2 regions of the Ensifer canadensis genome follow, and region 1 is predicted to be linked to the other one. Evidence: predicted binding sites of a transcription regulator. Region 1 holds the regulator's gene; the other holds the start of a gene.

The links. The regulator HrcA, encoded in region 1, represses chaperone genes, less so after heat shock. The targets are predictions, from matches to a motif close to GTTAGCACTCNCNNNNNGNGAGTGCTAAC.
Region 2: a site for HrcA is predicted at 1,368-1,396, ahead of groES (co-chaperone GroES). Genes of this name have one in related genera too.

Annotation. Positions count from the first base shown of each region.
Region 1 is NZ_CP083370.1:9,810-14,018, reverse strand. Features, by position in the region: gene J3R84_RS00085 (D-arabinono-1,4-lactone oxidase) at 1-289, shown strand, start outside; gene grpE (nucleotide exchange factor GrpE) at 362-973, opposite strand; gene hrcA (heat-inducible transcriptional repressor HrcA) at 1,137-2,216, opposite strand; gene rph (ribonuclease PH) at 2,376-3,095, shown strand; gene J3R84_RS00065 (VOC family protein) at 3,113-3,532, shown strand; gene rdgB (RdgB/HAM1 family non-canonical purine NTP pyrophosphatase) at 3,574-4,209, shown strand, end outside.
Region 2 is NZ_CP083373.1:775,579-779,787, reverse strand. Features, by position in the region: gene J3R84_RS33465 (DUF982 domain-containing protein) at 1-213, opposite strand, end outside; gene J3R84_RS33460 (Hsp20 family protein) at 280-756, opposite strand; gene J3R84_RS33455 (usg protein) at 997-1,269, opposite strand; gene groES (co-chaperone GroES) at 1,545-1,859, shown strand; gene groL (chaperonin GroEL) at 1,901-3,529, shown strand; partial or broken gene J3R84_RS33440 (glutathione-dependent formaldehyde dehydrogenase) at 3,973-4,146, opposite strand.

The sequences.
Region 1 (4,209 bases):
CCGCTTCACCGCAGGCGACACCGGCTGGATCAGCCCGTTCTACGAGCAGGATTCGATCACGCTTTCCGTCTCGGGCGAGCCGGGCACGGACTATTGGGAGTATCTCAAAGACGTCGATACGATCCTGCGCCAATACGGCTCGCGGCCGCATTGGGGGAAGCTGCATTTCCTCGGCGCGGAGGACGTGACTGCGCTCTATCCACGATCCGGCGATTTCCGGGCATTACGGGCGAAAGTCGACCCGGAGGGCCGTTTCCTCAACGATCACCTGCGGCAGTTGTTCGGTTGATATGATTGCCGAAAACAAGAAACGCCGCGCATCCGAGTGGACGCGCGGCGTTGAAATGGATCAGACCGCAGCTCAGGCCGCCGGGCTGTCGCCTTCCGTAGCTGCCGCCTTCGGGCCGCCCTTGGATACGCCGACCATGGCCGGGCGCAGCACGCGGTCGCCGATGGTGTAGCCGGCCTGAACGACCTGCAGCACCGTGTTGTTCGGCACGTCGGCGTTCGGGATTTCGAACATTGCCTGGTGGAAGTTCGGGTCGAACTTCTGGCCTTCCGGCTCAAGCTTCTTCACGCCGTGACGTTCCAGCGCCGACAGCATGGCGCGCTCGGTCATCTCGACACCTTCGATGAGGGCAGTAAGGCCCGCTTCTCCGGCTTCCTTCGCTTCAGCCGGGATGGCATCGAGCGCACGGCGCAGATTGTCGGAGACGGCGAGCATGTCGCGGGCAAAACCAGCAACGGAATAGGACTTGGCATCCTTGACGTCGCGTTCGGTGCGGCGGCGCAGGTTGTCCATTTCGGCGGCGAGCCTTAGATACTTGTCGCGCAGGTCGTTGTTCTCAGCCCTTGCAAGCTCCAGCGGATCGGGCTCGGCAACCGGCGCCGCTTCCACAACCTCGGGCGTATCGTTGACTGCCTCGTCGGTCGCGGCAGCTTCGTGTCCGTGCTTGTTTGTTTCGTCGGTCATGACGTTCTCCGGTGTTCGTCTGTCTTGTCTTCCGCATTCCGACGCCCGCGCGCAACGATGGCCGCATGGCGTAAAATGCGCAGTGACTGGATTTGATGCCGATATCGAGGTTTAGGGCCGAAAAATCAAGGGTTCAATGCTGCCTGTGGCCAAAAGCGCCTGATCAGCGCGAAAGCCGCGACATCAACTGCGCGGTATAATCGACCATCGGCACGATGCGCGAATAGTTGAGCCGCGTCGGACCGATGACGCCGACGGCGCCGACGATGCGATCTTCACTGTCGCGATAGGGCGCAACGATCAGCGACGAACCGGACAATGAAAACAACTTGTTCTCCGAACCGATGAAGATCCTGACACCCGGGCCGCTCTCTGCGAGGTCAAGCAGCTCGATCAGGCTGTCCTTCTTTTCCAGGTCGTCGAAGAGCATGCGCAGGCGGTCGATATCCTCGGTTCCCTCCAGGCCCTCGAGCAGGTTGGCCCGGCCGCGAACGATCAGCCGTGCCGGCTTTTCATCGCCCTCGTTGCCCGACCAGATCGCCAGTCCACGCTCGACCAGTTCCTGGGACAGGGCATCGAGTTCGCTGCGCACGGTCTGCTTGACGGTTTCGAGCTGCGAGCGCACCTCGCCGATCGTCTGGCCGGCGAGATGGGCATTCAAGAAGTTCGCTGCTTCCGTCAGTTGCGAGCTCGTCACGCCGGCGGGAAGCTCGATGATGCGGTTTTCGACCTGGTCATGCTCGCCGACGAGCACGGCCAGCGCCTTGGTGGGCGCCAGCCGGATGAATTCGACATGCTTGAGCACCGGATCGTTCTTGGCGGTGATCACGAGGCCGGCGCCGCGCGACATGCCCGACAGCATCTGGCTTGCCTCTGCCAGCAGCGTATCGACCGGCTGGGCATGGTCGCTCAACCGCACGTGCCGATCGATCGAAGCACGATCTTCTGGGGAGAGATTGCCGACCTGCATGAAGGCGTCGACGAAGAAACGCAGGCCCGTCTGCGTCGGCAGGCGGCCGGCGCTGATGTGCGGCGAATAGATCAGCCCGAGATCTTCGAGGTCGCTCATCACATTGCGCACGGACGCCGGCGACAGCGACATCGGCAGCAACCGCGAAAGGTTGCGTGAGCCGAGAGGCTCTCCGCTGTTCAAATAGGTTTCGACGATGCGACGGAAGATTTCACCGGAACGCTCGTCCAGCGCCGCCGCGATATCGGTCACTCCGGGATTGCGCAGTACCATGTCGCTCCATGTTCGCAGGCCAATCCTGCCGCCGGAAATATAGTGATCCCCGCGCCCGATAGCAAAAGGGAAAAATCGCCCCGATCCCCGGCTGTCCACCGGTTCCCTTTGGCTGCGCCATGCTCTAGAAGGCTCACCAGATACGATAGGAGTTTGATGATGCGGCCATCCGGCAGAAAAATCGACCAAATGCGCAAGGTTTCGTTCGAGCGCAATTTCTCCAAGCACGCGGAAGGCTCCTGTCTGGTGCGATTCGGCGATACGCACGTGCTGTGCACAGCCAGCCTTGAGGAAAAGGTTCCGGCCTGGCTGCGCAACGGCGGCAAGGGTTGGGTGACGGCCGAATACGGCATGCTGCCGCGCGCCACCGGCGAGCGCATGCGTCGCGAAGCCTCGAGCGGCAAGCAGAGCGGCCGCACCCAGGAAATCCAGCGCTTGATCGGCCGGTCGCTGCGCGCCGTCGTCGATCTGCCCGCACTCGGCGAACGCCAGATCTCGATCGACTGCGACGTCATCCAGGCTGATGGCGGCACGCGCACGGCCTCGATCACCGGCGCCTGGGTGGCGCTGCATGACTGCCTGAAGTGGATGGAAGCCCGCAACATGGTGAAGGTCGAGAAGGTCCTGAAGGACCATGTCGCCGCCATATCCTGTGGCATCTTCGCCAACCAGTCGATCATCGACCTCGACTACCTCGAAGATTCCGCCGCCGAGACCGACGCGAATTTCGTCATGACCGGCACCGGCGGCATTGTCGAGATCCAGGGCACGGCCGAAGGCAAACCCTTCAGCGAAGCGGAATTCGCAAGCCTGCTCGGACTGGCAAAGACCGGCATTGCCGAGCTTGTCGCACTGCAGAAGCAGGCGATCGCCGGCTGACGAGAAGGACGGAGACGATGGCCCCGGCGCTGGATGGCATTCTTGAGACTGCGCTCTATGCGTCGGATCTCGACGCCGCCGAGGCCTTCTACAGCGGTGTGCTGGGGCTGGAGAAGATTACACGGCGGGAGAACCGACATGTGTTCTTTCGCTGTGGCTCGGGCGTTCTGCTGATTTTCAATCCTGCGGAAACGGTCAAACCGCCTTCGCCGGATGCGGCCCTGCCGGTGCCGCCGCACGGCACCACCGGCCAGGGCCACATGTGCTTCCGCGTTTCCGCGTCGGCACTCGACGCCTGGAGGGCCAAGCTGGAAACGGCGGGTGTCACGATCGAAGCCGATGTTGTCTGGCCGAACGGCACGCGCTCCTTCTACTTCCGCGATCCGGCCGGCAACAGCCTCGAATGCGCGGAACCGGGCCTCTGGTCCATCGAATGAACCGCGGCCTTCGCGCCGCATCTTTTAAGAGACGACACATCATGCGCACACTGGATGACAAGACGCTCATCGTCGCCAGCCACAATGCCGGCAAGATCCGCGAGATCCGCGACCTGATCGGGCCGCTCGGCTTCGAGGCCAAGTCGGCAGCCGACCTCGACTTCGTCGAACCGGATGAGACCGGCACAACCTTCGAGGAAAACGCGACGATCAAGGCGCTCGCCTCGGCCAAGGCCTCGGGCCTGCCGGCGCTTTCGGACGATTCCGGCCTGGCGATCGACGCACTTGATGGCGCACCTGGCGTCTACACCGCCAACTGGGCCGAACGCGAAGACGGCAGCCGCGATTTCGCCATGGCGATGGAAAAGGTCGAAAAGGCGCTGCAGGGCAAGGGCGCAAGTGCGCCTGAAAAACGCACGGCCCGTTTCGTCTCGGTGCTTTGCCTTGCCTGGCCAGACGGCCATGTCGAACTTTTCCGCGGCGAGGTCGAGGGCCATGTCGTGTGGCCGCCGCGCGGCGACCAGGGTTTTGGCTACGATCCGGTCTTTCAGCCGAAGGGTTACGACACTACATTCGGCGAGATGAGCGCGGACGAGAAACACGGCTGGAAGCCGGGCGATGCTGAAGCGCTGTCGCACCGTGCCCGCGCCTTCAAGATCTTCGCCGAAACCTGCCTT
Region 2 (4,209 bases), on a different replicon from region 1:
AAAGGCCGCGAACAAGCCACGCGCGGTCTCTGCTTCTATCTCGCCGCGAAGCGCGGCTCCACATGCCCTTAACGCAATAGAATGTGCCGTGTCTCTGAGTGACGTCGGACACTCGGAGAGATAGCGGTAGGCCTCGAGGACGCTGCGAACCTCTGCGGGAAAACCGAGGCCAACAAGAATGGATACGGGCTCTTTGAACATATCGGGTTTCATCGTCTCTCTCCTTCCTGACCCGAAGTGTCATAGGGCGCCGACGCATCGGCGCCCCCTCACAGCTTCTCAAGCAGCCTTGTCCGCTTTGATTTGTGCCGGAGCGGTTGATGGCGCCAGAGATGGTTCGCTCTGGATGGAGATTTTCCTCGGCTTCAGTGCTTCTGGGATTTCTCGAACGAGATCGATGGACAGAAGACCGTTCTTCAGATCCGCGCCAGTCACCTTGACATGGTCGGCAAGCTCAAACCGGTGTTCAAACGGGCGGCCGGCAATGCCACGATGCAGATAGCCGTCCGTGGAAGGTTCCTGCCTCTTGCCGGTCACGGTCAGCAGGTTGGACTGAAAGGTCAAGTCAAGATCGTCCTGCGCGAAGCCGGCCACTGCGATCGAAATCCGGTAGCTGTCCTCGCCGGTCTTGACGATGTCATAGGGCGGCCAGTCGCTGATCGAGCGGCCGCGCTGCGCGTCTTCCAAAAGATTGAAGATCCGATCGAAGCCGATGCTCGAGCGGAACAGCGGTGCGTAGTCGTAAGATGTTGCCATAGCCATATCCTCCTTGAGCAACATGGGTACGGAAGCGCCGAAAGACGGGGCTTCCAGCAAAGCCAGCCCTGATCGCAGCGGCTGGCGACAATTGATCTGGTTTTCGCGAATTTCGGATTCAAGAGCGATGGCTGGGAAAATTTTCGGCCTTCAGACCAGCGGTAAATCTCTGGTTTCCCGATCAAGCTCATCGATCCTCGAGAGCACATGGGCCAGGGAGTAACTAATTCCGTTGAAGCCTCAATACAATCTGAACTCGCCGTCGACGCGCCGCCATTCATTAGGCCCGATCAGACGCTGATACGAATAGCGGACAGAGTGCAGCGGACCTTCAAGATTGGGCTGCCAGAAGTCGAGGGACCTATGCAATTGCGGGAAATCGGGAGCCAAATCGTAGTCCTGCCAGACATAGGCCTGCAGGACGGATTCGAAATCGGGAATGCGATAGAGGATATGCGCAGTGGTGAGACCATAACCGTTAAGCTGGCAATCGAGATCTGATGAGAATTGCATGCTTCACCTCCGTCCATTTGACTTTGTAAGGCGGTGCCTTTGCGCCTATAGCAAAAAAGCGAAACGCGGCGCGAAGGTTTGTTGTTCCTTTCCAGTGCCTTAGCAGCCACAGAGCTCGAGTGCTATTTTTTTGCGTCTTCCTCTTGAAATCGAAAATTCGGCAAACCAGATCATTTCGCGCAAGACGCTCGATTGAGGTTTTGTACCTGACCGGACTGGTCATCCAGGCCGACTGGGGGAACACCAACATCATTGTTTGTCCATTGGAGGAAAACATGTCGTTCCGACCGCTTCATGATCGCATTCTCGTCCGCCGGGTCGATTCCGAGGAGAAAACCAAGGGCGGCATCATCATTCCCGACACCGCCAAGGAAAAGCCGCAAGAAGGCGAGGTCATCGCCGTCGGCTCAGGCGCGCGCAACGAGGCGGGCCAGATCCAGGCGCTGGATGTCCAGGCGGGTGATCGCATCTTGTTCGGCAAATGGTCCGGCACCGAGATCAAGATCAACGGCGAGGATCTGCTGATTATGAAGGAAAGCGATGTCTTGGGCGTCATCGAGCCACAGGCCGAGCAGATTAAGGCCGCCTGATCCACGTCAGTCAACAAAGCTGCCTATTGAAGGAGTGAAAAATGGCCGCGAAAGAAGTCAAATTCAACACCGATGCCCGTGACCGTATGCTGCGCGGGGTCGATTTGCTTGCTAATGCCGTGAAGGTGACACTGGGACCGAAGGGTCGCAATGTCGTGATCGACAAATCCTTCGGCGCCCCCCGCATTACCAAGGATGGTGTTACGGTCGCCAAGGAGATCGAGCTTGAGGACAAGTTCGAGAACATGGGCGCCCAGATGCTGCGCGAAGTGGCATCCAAGACGAATGATCTCGCTGGGGACGGTACGACGACCGCGACCGTCCTTGCCCAGGCGATCGTGAAGGAAGGCGCGAAGGCCGTGGCCTCGGGGATGAACCCGATGGACCTAAAGCGCGGTGTCGACGTGGCCGTCGACGCGGTCGTCAAAGAACTGAAGACCAACGCCCGCAAGATTTCTAACAACTCCGAAATCGCTCAGGTGGGCACCATTTCAGCCAACGGCGACGAGGAAATCGGCCGGTACCTCGCTGAGGCAATGGAAAAGGTCGGGAACGAGGGCGTCATCACCGTCGAGGAAGCCAAGACAGCGGAAACCGAGCTTGAAGTCGTCGAAGGCATGCAGTTCGACCGTGGCTATCTCAGCCCATATTTCGTTACCAATGCCGACAAGATGCGCGTTGAGTTCGAGGACCCCTATATCCTCATCCATGAGAAGAAGCTCTCGAACCTGCAGTCGATGCTTCCGGTTCTCGAAGCTGTCGTTCAGGGCGGGAAACCGCTCCTGATCATTGCTGAGGACGTCGAAGGCGAAGCTCTTGCCACGCTTGTCGTGAACAAACTGCGTGGCGGGCTCAAGATCGCTGCCGTCAAGGCACCCGGTTTCGGCGATCGCCGCAAGGCCATGCTGGAAGACATCGCCATCCTCACCGGCGGCACGGTCATCTCCGAAGACGTCGGCATCAAGCTCGAGAACGTCACTCTCGAAATGCTCGGACGCGCCAAGAAGGTGGCGATCGAAAAAGAGAATACCACCATTATCGATGGTGTCGGTTCGAAGGCGGAAATTGACGGTCGCGTGGCCCAGATCCGGGCGCAAATTGAGGAGACCACCTCCGATTACGATCGGGAAAAACTGCAGGAACGCCTTGCCAAGCTTGCCGGCGGCGTCGCTGTCATCCGCGTTGGCGGCTCCACCGAAGTTGAGGTGAAGGAAAAGAAGGATCGGGTCGACGACGCTCTGCACGCGACGCGGGCTGCGGTTGAGGAAGGTATCCTGCCCGGTGGCGGCGTCGCGCTGCTGCGCGCGGTGAAGGCGCTCGATAGCCTGCAGACAGCCAACCGGGACCAGAGGGTCGGCGTCGACATCGTTCGCCGCGCAATTGAGGCCCCCGTCCGCCAAATTGCAGAGAACGCCGGTGCGGAAGGCTCTGTGATCGTTGGCAAGCTGCTCGAAAAGAGCGAGTTCTCCTATGGCTGGAATGCTCAGACCGGTGAATATGGCGACCTTTACTCCCAAGGGGTCATTGATCCGGCGAAGGTCGTCCGGACCGCGCTTCAAGACGCAGCATCTGTCGCGGGTCTGCTGGTGACGACGGAAGCCATGATCGCTGAAAAACCGAAGAAGGAACCCGCCCCGGCCGTGCCTGCTGGTCCTGGGATGGAATTCTAATTCTTAAGGCCCGCCCCGACCGGCGGGCCCTGTCCAGAGTGTGCCACGCCCCAGGCGGTTCTTACCATCAAAGCAGAGGTGCGTTCGTGTGCGAGCGCACCTCATGGATGACAACAGGACACCCGAGTCTGGATCTGGGACTCCAGCCGAGGCGATTTAGACCGCCGAGTGTTGACGATCACCGCCGGCGTTGGGTCCGAGCGTTTCGTCCGCGTCCGATAACATGCCAGCATCTCGGCAGGCATCAATGAACGCTTCTCGCGTTATCGGGACTGGCGTTATTCGGCTTAGAGCACGTCGGCGCGTTTGAACCGCTCGATTGTGTTTTCTCCCCGTAACCTTACTGTTCCTCGGGACAGGACGATCGACGATCACGGTCGAGGTGGCTTTAGCGCAGGCTTTCTTGCGCGTTCTGCCAAGTGCGACCGCCATGGTCTTTGGCTTTAGGGCTTAAGGACCACCTTGATGCAGCCGTCCTGCTTGTCGCGGAAAGTCTTGTGGAGGTCAGGTCCCTTTTCCAAGGACGCTCGGTGGGTGATGATGAAGGAGGGATCGATCTCACCCTTTACGATGCGCTCCATCAACAGCGGCAGGAACCCTCCATAAATCCCCACGATGCCTGGCGCTACATGCCAAGGGGGCGCCGGCCGCCGAAAACCGGGCGCTCGAGATCAAATTGG